DNA from 2 places in the Pseudomonas sp. Fl5BN2 genome. Region 2 is predicted to be linked to the other one. Evidence: predicted binding sites of a transcription regulator. Region 2 holds the regulator's gene; the other holds the start of a gene.
What was found. Region 2 encodes sigma-54, which starts transcription at its own class of promoters, with help from an activator protein. Its sites were predicted from a motif close to ANTGGCATNNANNTTGCTNT; they were not measured.

Region 1 (4,573 bases), on a different contig from region 2:
CTGAGTGCCGCTGCCCAGTTTGGTGGCCGAGTACACATCGGCGAACTCTGCACGAGATGACTTGAAACCCGTGGTCGCGACGTTGGCAATGTTGTTGCCGGTAACGTCCAACTGTTTGTTGGCAGCGTAGAGACCGCTAAGGCCGATATTGAAAGACATATTCCACTCCTTGTGCCGGTTTAGTCGGCTCTAGATACCAATGGTTTGTACTTTGGACAGGGCAATCGGGCTGCCCATACCGGCCAGGTTCAACATCAATTCACCACCGGTCTGGCTGATAGTGACGCTGTTGACCGTTGCCGGCAGGTAGGTGACCAAGTCAGTGCCCTTGCCATCAATGGTGGTACTGGCCTTGAAGGTATAATTACCCGGATCTGCCTTGGTACCGTCGGTCTTGGTGCCATCCCAGACGAAGCTGGCATTGCCGGCTTTCTGACTGCCCATGTCGATAGTCTTGACGGTGTTGCCAGCCTTGTCGGTGACGGTCACGGTGACCGAGCTCACGCTGGACGGTACGGTCACCGAGCCGGTCATGCTCTTGCTGGTATCCACCTGAGTGGTACCGGTCTGCACGATGACCGAACGGCCCACCAGGGAAGAAGCCTGCAAGGCCTGGGACGATTTGTAGTTGCCTGTGATCGAGTTCACCGAAGTATTGAGGGTAGTAATGCCCTCGAGGGTGGAGAACTGCGCCAACTGGGCAACGAACGCACTGTTGTCCTGAGGATCGAGTGGGTTCTGGTTGTTCAGCTGAGTCACCAACAGCTTGAGGAACGCATCCTTGCCCAGGGACTGCTTGCCGGTCGCACTGTTAGTGGCCGCCGCCAGGCCATCGGCGCTGGTGGTCGTGGTTTTTTTCGACGAATTGGCCAGCACATCCTTGAGGGATGGGGCGTTGGTGGTATCAGTAACGCTCATTGGATTCGCCCCTTATCACTGACCCAGGGTCAGGACCTTCTGCATCATGGTTTTGGCGGTGTTCATCATTTCCGCATTGGTCTGGAACGAACGGCTGGCGGAGATCATGTCGGCCATCTCTTCCACCACGTTGACGTTGGGGTAGTAGACATAACCCTTGGCGTCGGCGGCTGGATGATTAGGTTCGTAGCGGGCCTCAAGATTGCTCTGGTCTTCGACCACGCCCAGCACCTGTACGCCCTGGCCTGCAGCATCCTGATTCTGGAACAGCGAATCAGTGCCACCGCTCTGCGCGCCCTGGAACATGGTGGCGAATACCGGATGACGAGCGCGATAGGTCTGATCGATGCTTGACGACACGCTCTCGGCGTTGGCGATGTTACTGGCGACGGTGTTCAGACGGGTGGTCTGAGCGCTCATGCCACTACCGGCAATATTGAAAACACTGGCAAGGGACATGGATTACTCTCCGCGCAGGGCTGCAACCAGCCCTTTGAACTTACTATTAAGCAGCGTGAAGCTGGCCTGGAAATCCACTGAGTTCTGCGCATAGCTCGACTGTTCAAGCTGGGCATCCACGGTGTTCTGGTCGATCGAGGGTTGCATCGGCGTGCGATACAGCAGGGACTCATCGCCACCGCTCAAGCCTTGCGCTTCGATATGCCGGTTGTTGGTCATGTTCAACGCGAAAGCGCCGTTCTTAACCTTGTCGTTCTGCTCGGCGAGCACCGCGGAGAAGTCCAGATCCCGAGCCTTGTAGTTCGGGGTATCGGCGTTGGCGATGTTGTTGGCCAGTACTTCGGCACGCTTGGCGCGAAAGCCAAGAGCCTGTTCGTGGATACCGAGCGCTTTATCGAAGCTGATGCTCATGTCGGAAACCTTTGGGTGACCTGATTTTTCGTAACCTGGATGTAGCAAGCTGCGTGCCAAGTCCGCAAGCCCCGTAAATCAAGGGATTGCTGGCGCAGATGCCGCGGCAATGCCAGAAAAGCGGCAATGACTTTCCGCGAAACGCCGGCAAAGCGGCAATCGCTCTGCCGCTTTCAGCCTGTACAGCTCAAATGACGCGCATAAAAAAGGAGGCCCATAGGCCTCCTTTTTCATTGCGCAATCGCTGCTTACTTCGCCTGGTAGATGATCCCCGGGCTGCATTGCACCATCTGATAATGGTCTGGCAAGCCATTGAGCGCTTCGGAAGCCCCCAGAAACAGGTAACCACCCGGCTTCAGAGTACTGTGAATGCGCATCAGGATGTCCTTCTTGACCTCGGCCGAGAAGTAGATCAGCACGTTACGGCAAAATACGATATCGAACTTGCCGAGACTGGCATAACTGTCCAGCAGGTTGAACGAGCGAAATTCCACCCGACTCTTGATCGGCGCCTTGATCACCCAGCGCCCCGGCCCCTTGGGATCGAAAAAGCGCTGCAGACGCTCGGCCGACAAGCCACGACCAATCGCCAGACTGTCGTACTCGCCGGTCTTGCAGTTATTGAGCATGGTTCCGGACAGATCGGTGGCCACGACCTGCACCCCCATCTTCAACTGTCCCATATTGCTGCGCTCGAACTCATCGATGGACATCGACAGCGAGTAGGGCTCCTGCCCCGACGAGCAGGCGGCCGACCAGATCCGCAGGCGCTGGTTGGGGCTGGCCTTGATCGCCTCGGGAAGCACCTTGTTCTTCAATACCTCGAACGGATAGGTGTCACGAAACCATAAGGTTTCGTTGGTCGTCATGGCGTCCACGACCATCTCGCGCAATCCGCTGCGAGGTTGGGTCTGGATACGCTGAACCAACTCACCCAAGGTTTTTATGCCTTGCTGTTCCATCAGTTTGTTGAGACGGCTCGAGACGAGATATTGCTTGTTTTCCCCGAGCAAAATACCACAGGCTTTTTCCAGGAAGACCCGGAACTGTTCAAAATCCAAATTACCCGTAGACAATGCTGCCGCCTCTTAAATCTATGTCCGCCAAGGGCTGGTGCCCTCAGCTATGGTCTGCTGCTTTGATCCGGTCGACTACCCGGGATGCCAGGTCATCAGGGCGGAACTTGGCAAGGAAGTCATCGGCACCGACCTTCTTCACCATCGCCTGATTGAATACGCCTGACAACGAAGTATGCAGGATGATATGCAGCTTTTGCATGCGTGGATCGTTGCGTATCTCGGCCGTGAGGGTGTAGCCGTCCATTTCAGGCATCTCGATGTCGGAAATCATCATGAGGAACTCATCTTCCGGCTTCTTGCCCTCATCCACCAACTTGCGCAGATAGTCCAGTGCCTGCCGACCATCATTCAAGGCCACCACTTCAACACCCACAGTCTGCAGGCAACGAGTGACCTGCTTGCGCGCCACCGACGAGTCGTCGACGGTTAGCACCCGCAGGGAAACTGCCTTGTGCTGGGTCTCGACATCCACCACACCGACCGAAATCGCTTCGGAAGTAGGTGCGACTTCCGCGAGCACCTTCTCCACGTCGATGATCTCGACCAGTTGGTTATCCACCCGGGTCACCGCCGTCAGGTAGTGATCACGCCCGGTACCCTTGGGCGGCGGATGAATCTCTTCCCAGTTCATATTGACGATGCGTTCCACTGAGCGCACCAGAAACCCCTGGGTCTTGGTGTTGTACTCAGTGATGATGACGAACGGATTGCTCTGATCTTTCAATCCGCCAGAGCCAGTGGCCATTGCCAGATCCAGGATCGGAATGGTCGCCCCTCGAATATTCGCGACACCGCACACCACAGGACTGGATTTGGGCATCACGGTCAGCTTGGGGCATTGCAGCACCTCGCGAACCTTGAATACGTTGATCCCGTAGAGCTGCCCCCCATCAAGACGGAAAAGCAACAGCTCCAGGCGATTCTGCCCAACCAATTGCGTGCGCTGGTTCACCGAATCCATTACACCAGCCATGCCCAGACTCCCCAAAGCTTTAAGATCCGACGCACGCTCATTACTAAACGGCACGGGGCTTGCTTTTTAACTGTTATGAACGCCAAAACGACATTTTTCCGACGCCTGACATCACACTACCGCAAATTGCTTTGCGGGTTGTCGGCGCTGTGCATTTTAAACCCTGGCAGCCCTGCCGTTGCTGACTCGCTCACCCTGCCTGATCTTCTTATCGGCGTCACTCAAGGGTTTCTTGAATTCACGGTAGAAGACTATCTGGCCACCAGTCAAACGGAAGGACGCTACGAAATCCAGGTTAACCAACTGGACCCGCGCATGCACATGCCCGCTTGCGACAAGGAATTGACAGCAAGCCTGGAAAGTCCGGCGCAGCCACTAGGACGGGTCACGGTCAAGGTACGCTGCGAAGGCGCCTCGCCCTGGACGGTGTTTGTACCGGCGCAGGTCAAACTGTTTCGCGAAGTTGTTACCAGCTCGCGCGCCCTTAAACGTACTGGAATCATCGAACCGGACGATGTGGTATTGCGCGAGCGGGATATCAGCCAGAACAATCAGGGCTACTTGACCTCGGTGGACCAAGCCATTGGGCAGAAACTTGTCCGACCAATGGTAGCCGACCAACTCATCACCCTGGCTCACCTGGAGCAGGCCGAAGTGGTGCGCAAAGGCGACCAGGTGGTGATTTCGGCACGCAGCGGCACCTTGAATGTACGAATGCCGGGCGAGGCGCTGT
Region 2 (4,573 bases):
ATGACAAGAATGGCGTGGCCACCTACAAGGGCGATGTAATCATCACCCAGGGTTCGATGAAGATCACCGGCAACACCGTGACCATCACCCGGTCAAAAACCGGCGAAATCGACGTGGTGACCTCCGTGGGCAACCTGGCGTATTTCGAGCAACTGCAGAAACAGACCGACCCGAAACCGGTCCAGGCCTACGCCGTGACCATCCAGTACCATGCCCAGCAGAACCGCATCGTACTGATCGACAAGGCCAAGGTTATCAACGACGGCAACACCACCGAAGGCGAGAAAATCGTCTACGACACCGTCAAGCAAGTGGCTAACGCCGGTCGCGCCAATGGCACCTCGGTCACCGCGCCGCGTCCGCGGATCGACATGGTCATCCAGCCGAAAAAGAAAACCGACGAGCAAAAGGCCCAGTAATGGCAACTCTAAAAGCCCAGCACTTGGCCAAGAGCTACAAGAGCCGCCAGGTCGTGCGTGATGTCAGCCTGTCCATCGACAGCGGTCAGATCGTCGGCCTGCTCGGCCCCAACGGTGCCGGCAAGACTACCTGCTTCTACATGATCGTCGGCCTGGTCCAGGCCGATCAGGGCCGCGTCCTGATCGACGACCTGGATGTCAGCCACCAACCGATGCACGGCCGCGCCCGCGCGGGTATCGGCTATCTGCCCCAGGAAGCCTCGATCTTCCGCAAGCTGTCGGTGGCCGACAACATCATGGCCATCCTCGAGACCCGCAAGGAACTCGACAAGGCCGGTCGCCGTCAGGAACTGGAAAGCCTGCTGCAGGAATTCCACATCAATCACATCCGCGACAACCTCGGCATGAGCCTGTCCGGCGGTGAACGCCGCCGAGTGGAAATCGCCCGGGCCCTGGCCACCGCCCCCAAGTTCATCCTTCTGGACGAACCGTTCGCCGGCGTAGACCCGATCTCGGTTGGCGACATCAAGCAGATCATCCACCACCTGAAGGCCAAGGGCATTGGGGTACTGATCACCGACCACAACGTCCGGGAGACTCTGGACATCTGTGAGACCGCCTACATCGTCAACGACGGGCAACTGATCGCCGAAGGCGATGCCGAGACCATCCTGGCCAACGAACTGGTCAAGGAAGTCTACCTGGGCCATGAGTTCCGCCTGTAAGGGCTGAGGTGTTGGGCTGGACGCCAGAGCGCCGGGAACAATAATTCCCTACAAACTTTATTGTTACAGCGCTCTAGGCAAACACTTCAGTTTCAGGCATATAATTTGCTTATGTTTGGCGCTCCGGCGCCCTGTAGTGGATGGCGCATGTGCGCCGGCAAATAAGGTGTTAAGCCCCTGCCATGAAACCATCGCTAGTCCTGAGAATGGGCCAGCAGCTGACGATGACACCGCAGCTGCAACAGGCCATCCGCCTGCTCCAATTGTCGACCCTGGACCTGCAACAGGAAATCCAGGAAGCGCTGGAGTCCAACCCGATGCTCGAACGCCAGGAAGAAGGCGACGACTTCGACAACAGCGATCCTTTGGCCGACAACACCGAGTCCAAGCCCAACACCGAGATCCAGGAACCCTCCTACCAGGAAACCGCCCCTACGGTGGATAACCTCGAGGACGGTGAGTGGAGCGAACGCATCCCCAACGAACTGCCGGTGGATACCGCCTGGGAAGATGTCTACCAGACCAGCGCCAGCAGCCTGCCTAGCAGCGATGATGACGAGTGGGACTTCACTACCCGCACGTCGGCCGGTGAAAGCCTGCAAAGCCACCTGCTCTGGCAACTGAACCTGGCTCCGATGTCGGACACCGACCGCCTGATTGCCGTAACCCTGATCGATTGCATCAACAATCAGGGCTACCTGGACGAAACCCTCGAGGAAATTCTCGAGGCCTTCGATCCCGAACTGGACATTGAGCTGGACGAAATCGAAGCCGTCCTGCACCGCATCCAGCAATTCGAACCGGCCGGTATCGGCGCCCGCAACCTGGGCGAATGCCTGCTGCTGCAATTGCGCCAACTGTCGACGAAAACCCCTTGGCTGAGCGAAGCCCAACGCCTGGTCAGTGACTACATCGACCTGCTGGGCAGCCGCGACTACAGCCAACTGATGCGCCGCATGAAACTCAAGGAGGACGAGCTGCGCCAGGTCATCGAGCTGGTGCAGAGCCTCAACCCGCGTCCAGGCTCACAGATCGAATCCAGCGAAGCCGAATACGTGGTTCCGGACGTCATCGTGCGCAAGGACAACGAACGCTGGCTGGTGGAGCTGAATCAGGAGTCCGTGCCACGCCTGCGAGTCAATGCCCAGTACGCCGGTTTTGTGCGTCGGGCCGACACCAGCGCCGACAACACCTTCATGCGCAACCAACTGCAGGAAGCCCGCTGGTTCATCAAGAGCCTGCAGAGCCGCAACGAAACCCTGATGAAAGTGGCCACCCAGATCGTCGAGCACCAGCGCGGCTTTCTCGAGTACGGTGACGAGGCAATGAAGCCGTTGGTGCTGCATGACATCGCCGAAGCGGTGGGTATGCACGAATCGACGATTTCCCGGGTAACCACGCAAAAATTCATGCATACCCCACGGGGCATATATGAGCTGAAATACTTTTTCTCCAGCCACGTCAGCACCTCGGAAGGCGGTGAATGCTCGTCCACCGCGATCCGCGCGATCATCAAAAAACTGGTGGCTGCGGAAAATCAGAAAAAGCCGTTGAGTGACAGCAAGATCGCTGGTTTACTGGAGGCACAAGGCATTCAGGTAGCCCGCCGTACCGTCGCCAAGTATCGCGAATCCCTTGGGATTGCGCCTTCCAGCGAACGGAAGCGGTTGATTTGACCGCAGGGCTGGCCACAGCGTTTCAGGGGCAGGCAACCCAGCCTGCCGCTTTATGCACTGGCAACGAAGGAGAAGCTGTATGCAAGTCAACATCAGTGGACACCAACTCGAAGTGACTGAACCTCTGCGCGCTTACATCGGCGAAAAACTCGACCGGCTGGAGCGGCATTTCGACAAGATTACCAATGTGCAGGTCACCATGGCTGTCGAGAAGTTGAAGCAGAAAATCGAAGCCACCTTGCACATCCACGGTGGGGAGGTCGTCGCCAATGCAGAACATGACGATATGTATGCCGCAATCGACCTGCTCACGGACAAGCTTGACCGTCAACTGAAAAAGCATAAGGAAAAGCACCTCCACCTTCTCCAAGGCACGGGTCGCTAACACTCTCCCCCCATGATCCGACTTGAAAGTATCCTGACCCCCGGCCGTTCCTTGGTGAACGTGCCGGGCGGCAGTAAAAAACGCGCACTCGAACAAATTGCCAACCTGATCAGCCGTGAAGTGCCCGATCTGGAGATGCAGGATGTCTACGAGAGCCTGATCGCCCGTGAAAAACTCGGTTCTACCGGTTTTGGCAACGGCATCGCGATTCCCCACTGCCGCCTCAAAGGCTGCGAGTCCCCCATCAGTGCCCTGATGCACCTGGACGCACCGATCGATTTCGACGCCATCGACGGCGCCCCGGTCGATCTGCTGTTCGTCCTGCTAGTCCCGGAAGCTGCCACCGACGCACACCTGGAACTGCTCAGGCAGATCGCCAGCATGCTCGATCGCAAGGAAGTCCGTGACCGGCTGCGCAGTGCCACCAGCAACGAAGCCTTGTATCAGGTTGTTCTGGACGAGCAAAACGGTCAGTAATCATGCGCTTGATCATCGTCAGCGGCCGTTCCGGCTCAGGTAAAAGCACCGCCCTCGACGTTCTTGAGGATCACGGCTACTACTGCATCGACAACCTTCCAGCCGGCTTGCTGCCCGAGCTGGCCGAACGTGCGTTGATTCACACTGAACTGGCCCAACCGCTGGTGGCAGTATCCATTGACGCACGCAATCTGCCCAGCCACCTGTCGCGCTTCCCCGAGCTGTTGGAAGAAGTGCGCAGTCGGCATATCCAGTGCGATGTGCTCTATCTGGACGCCGATGAAGAAACCTTGCTCAAGCGCTTCTCGGAAACCCGCCGCCGGCATCCCCTGAGTAGCGCCAATCGCTCACTGGCGGAAGCCATCCACGACGAAACCCAGTTACTGGGACCGATCGTCGATCTGGCGGACCTCAAGGTCAACACCACCAATCTGAACCTCTACCAACTGCGGGATACCATCAAGCTGCGGTTGCTGAATCAGCCCGAGCCTGGCACCGCATTCCTGGTGGAGTCCTTCGGTTTCAAACGCGGCATGCCGGTAGACGCCGATCTAGTGTTCGATGTGCGCTGCCTGCCCAACCCGTACTGGAAGCCTGAACTGCGCGCCCAATCCGGATTGGACGCTCCCGTGGCCGAGTACCTGGCCGCCCAGCCTGATGTCGAAGAGATGTTCCAGGACATCTCCAGCTACCTGCTCAAGTGGTTGCCGCGCTTTGCCGCCAGCAACCGCGCCTATGTAACCATTGCCATTGGCTGCACTGGCGGGCACCACCGCTCCGTGTACCTGACTGAGCGTCTCGGCCAGGTCCTGCAAAAATCCCTGAAGAACGTCCAGGTTCGCCACCGCGACCTTAGCTGAAAGGATCTACCCCGCGATGCCAGCTCTGGAA

Region 1: the regulator sigma-54 is predicted to act here: its motif matches at 1,830-1,849, upstream of flgB (flagellar basal body rod protein FlgB).

Annotation. Positions count from the first base shown of each region.
Region 1 is NZ_JAAARL010000006.1:124,744-129,316, forward strand. It holds gene flgE (flagellar hook protein FlgE) at 1-159, opposite strand, end outside; gene flgD (flagellar hook assembly protein FlgD) at 190-918, opposite strand; gene flgC (flagellar basal body rod protein FlgC) at 934-1,377, opposite strand; gene flgB (flagellar basal body rod protein FlgB) at 1,381-1,788, opposite strand; gene cheR (protein-glutamate O-methyltransferase CheR) at 2,037-2,864, opposite strand; gene GV819_RS10410 (chemotaxis protein CheV) at 2,908-3,840, opposite strand; gene flgA (flagellar basal body P-ring formation chaperone FlgA) at 3,916-4,573, shown strand, end outside.
Region 2 is NZ_JAAARL010000005.1:155,009-159,581, forward strand. It holds gene lptA (lipopolysaccharide transport periplasmic protein LptA) at 1-419, shown strand, start outside; gene lptB (LPS export ABC transporter ATP-binding protein) at 419-1,144, shown strand; gene GV819_RS08830 (RNA polymerase factor sigma-54) at 1,327-2,820, shown strand; gene hpf (ribosome hibernation-promoting factor, HPF/YfiA family) at 2,900-3,205, shown strand; gene ptsN (PTS IIA-like nitrogen regulatory protein PtsN) at 3,218-3,682, shown strand; gene rapZ (RNase adapter RapZ) at 3,685-4,542, shown strand; gene GV819_RS08850 (HPr family phosphocarrier protein) at 4,559-4,573, shown strand, end outside.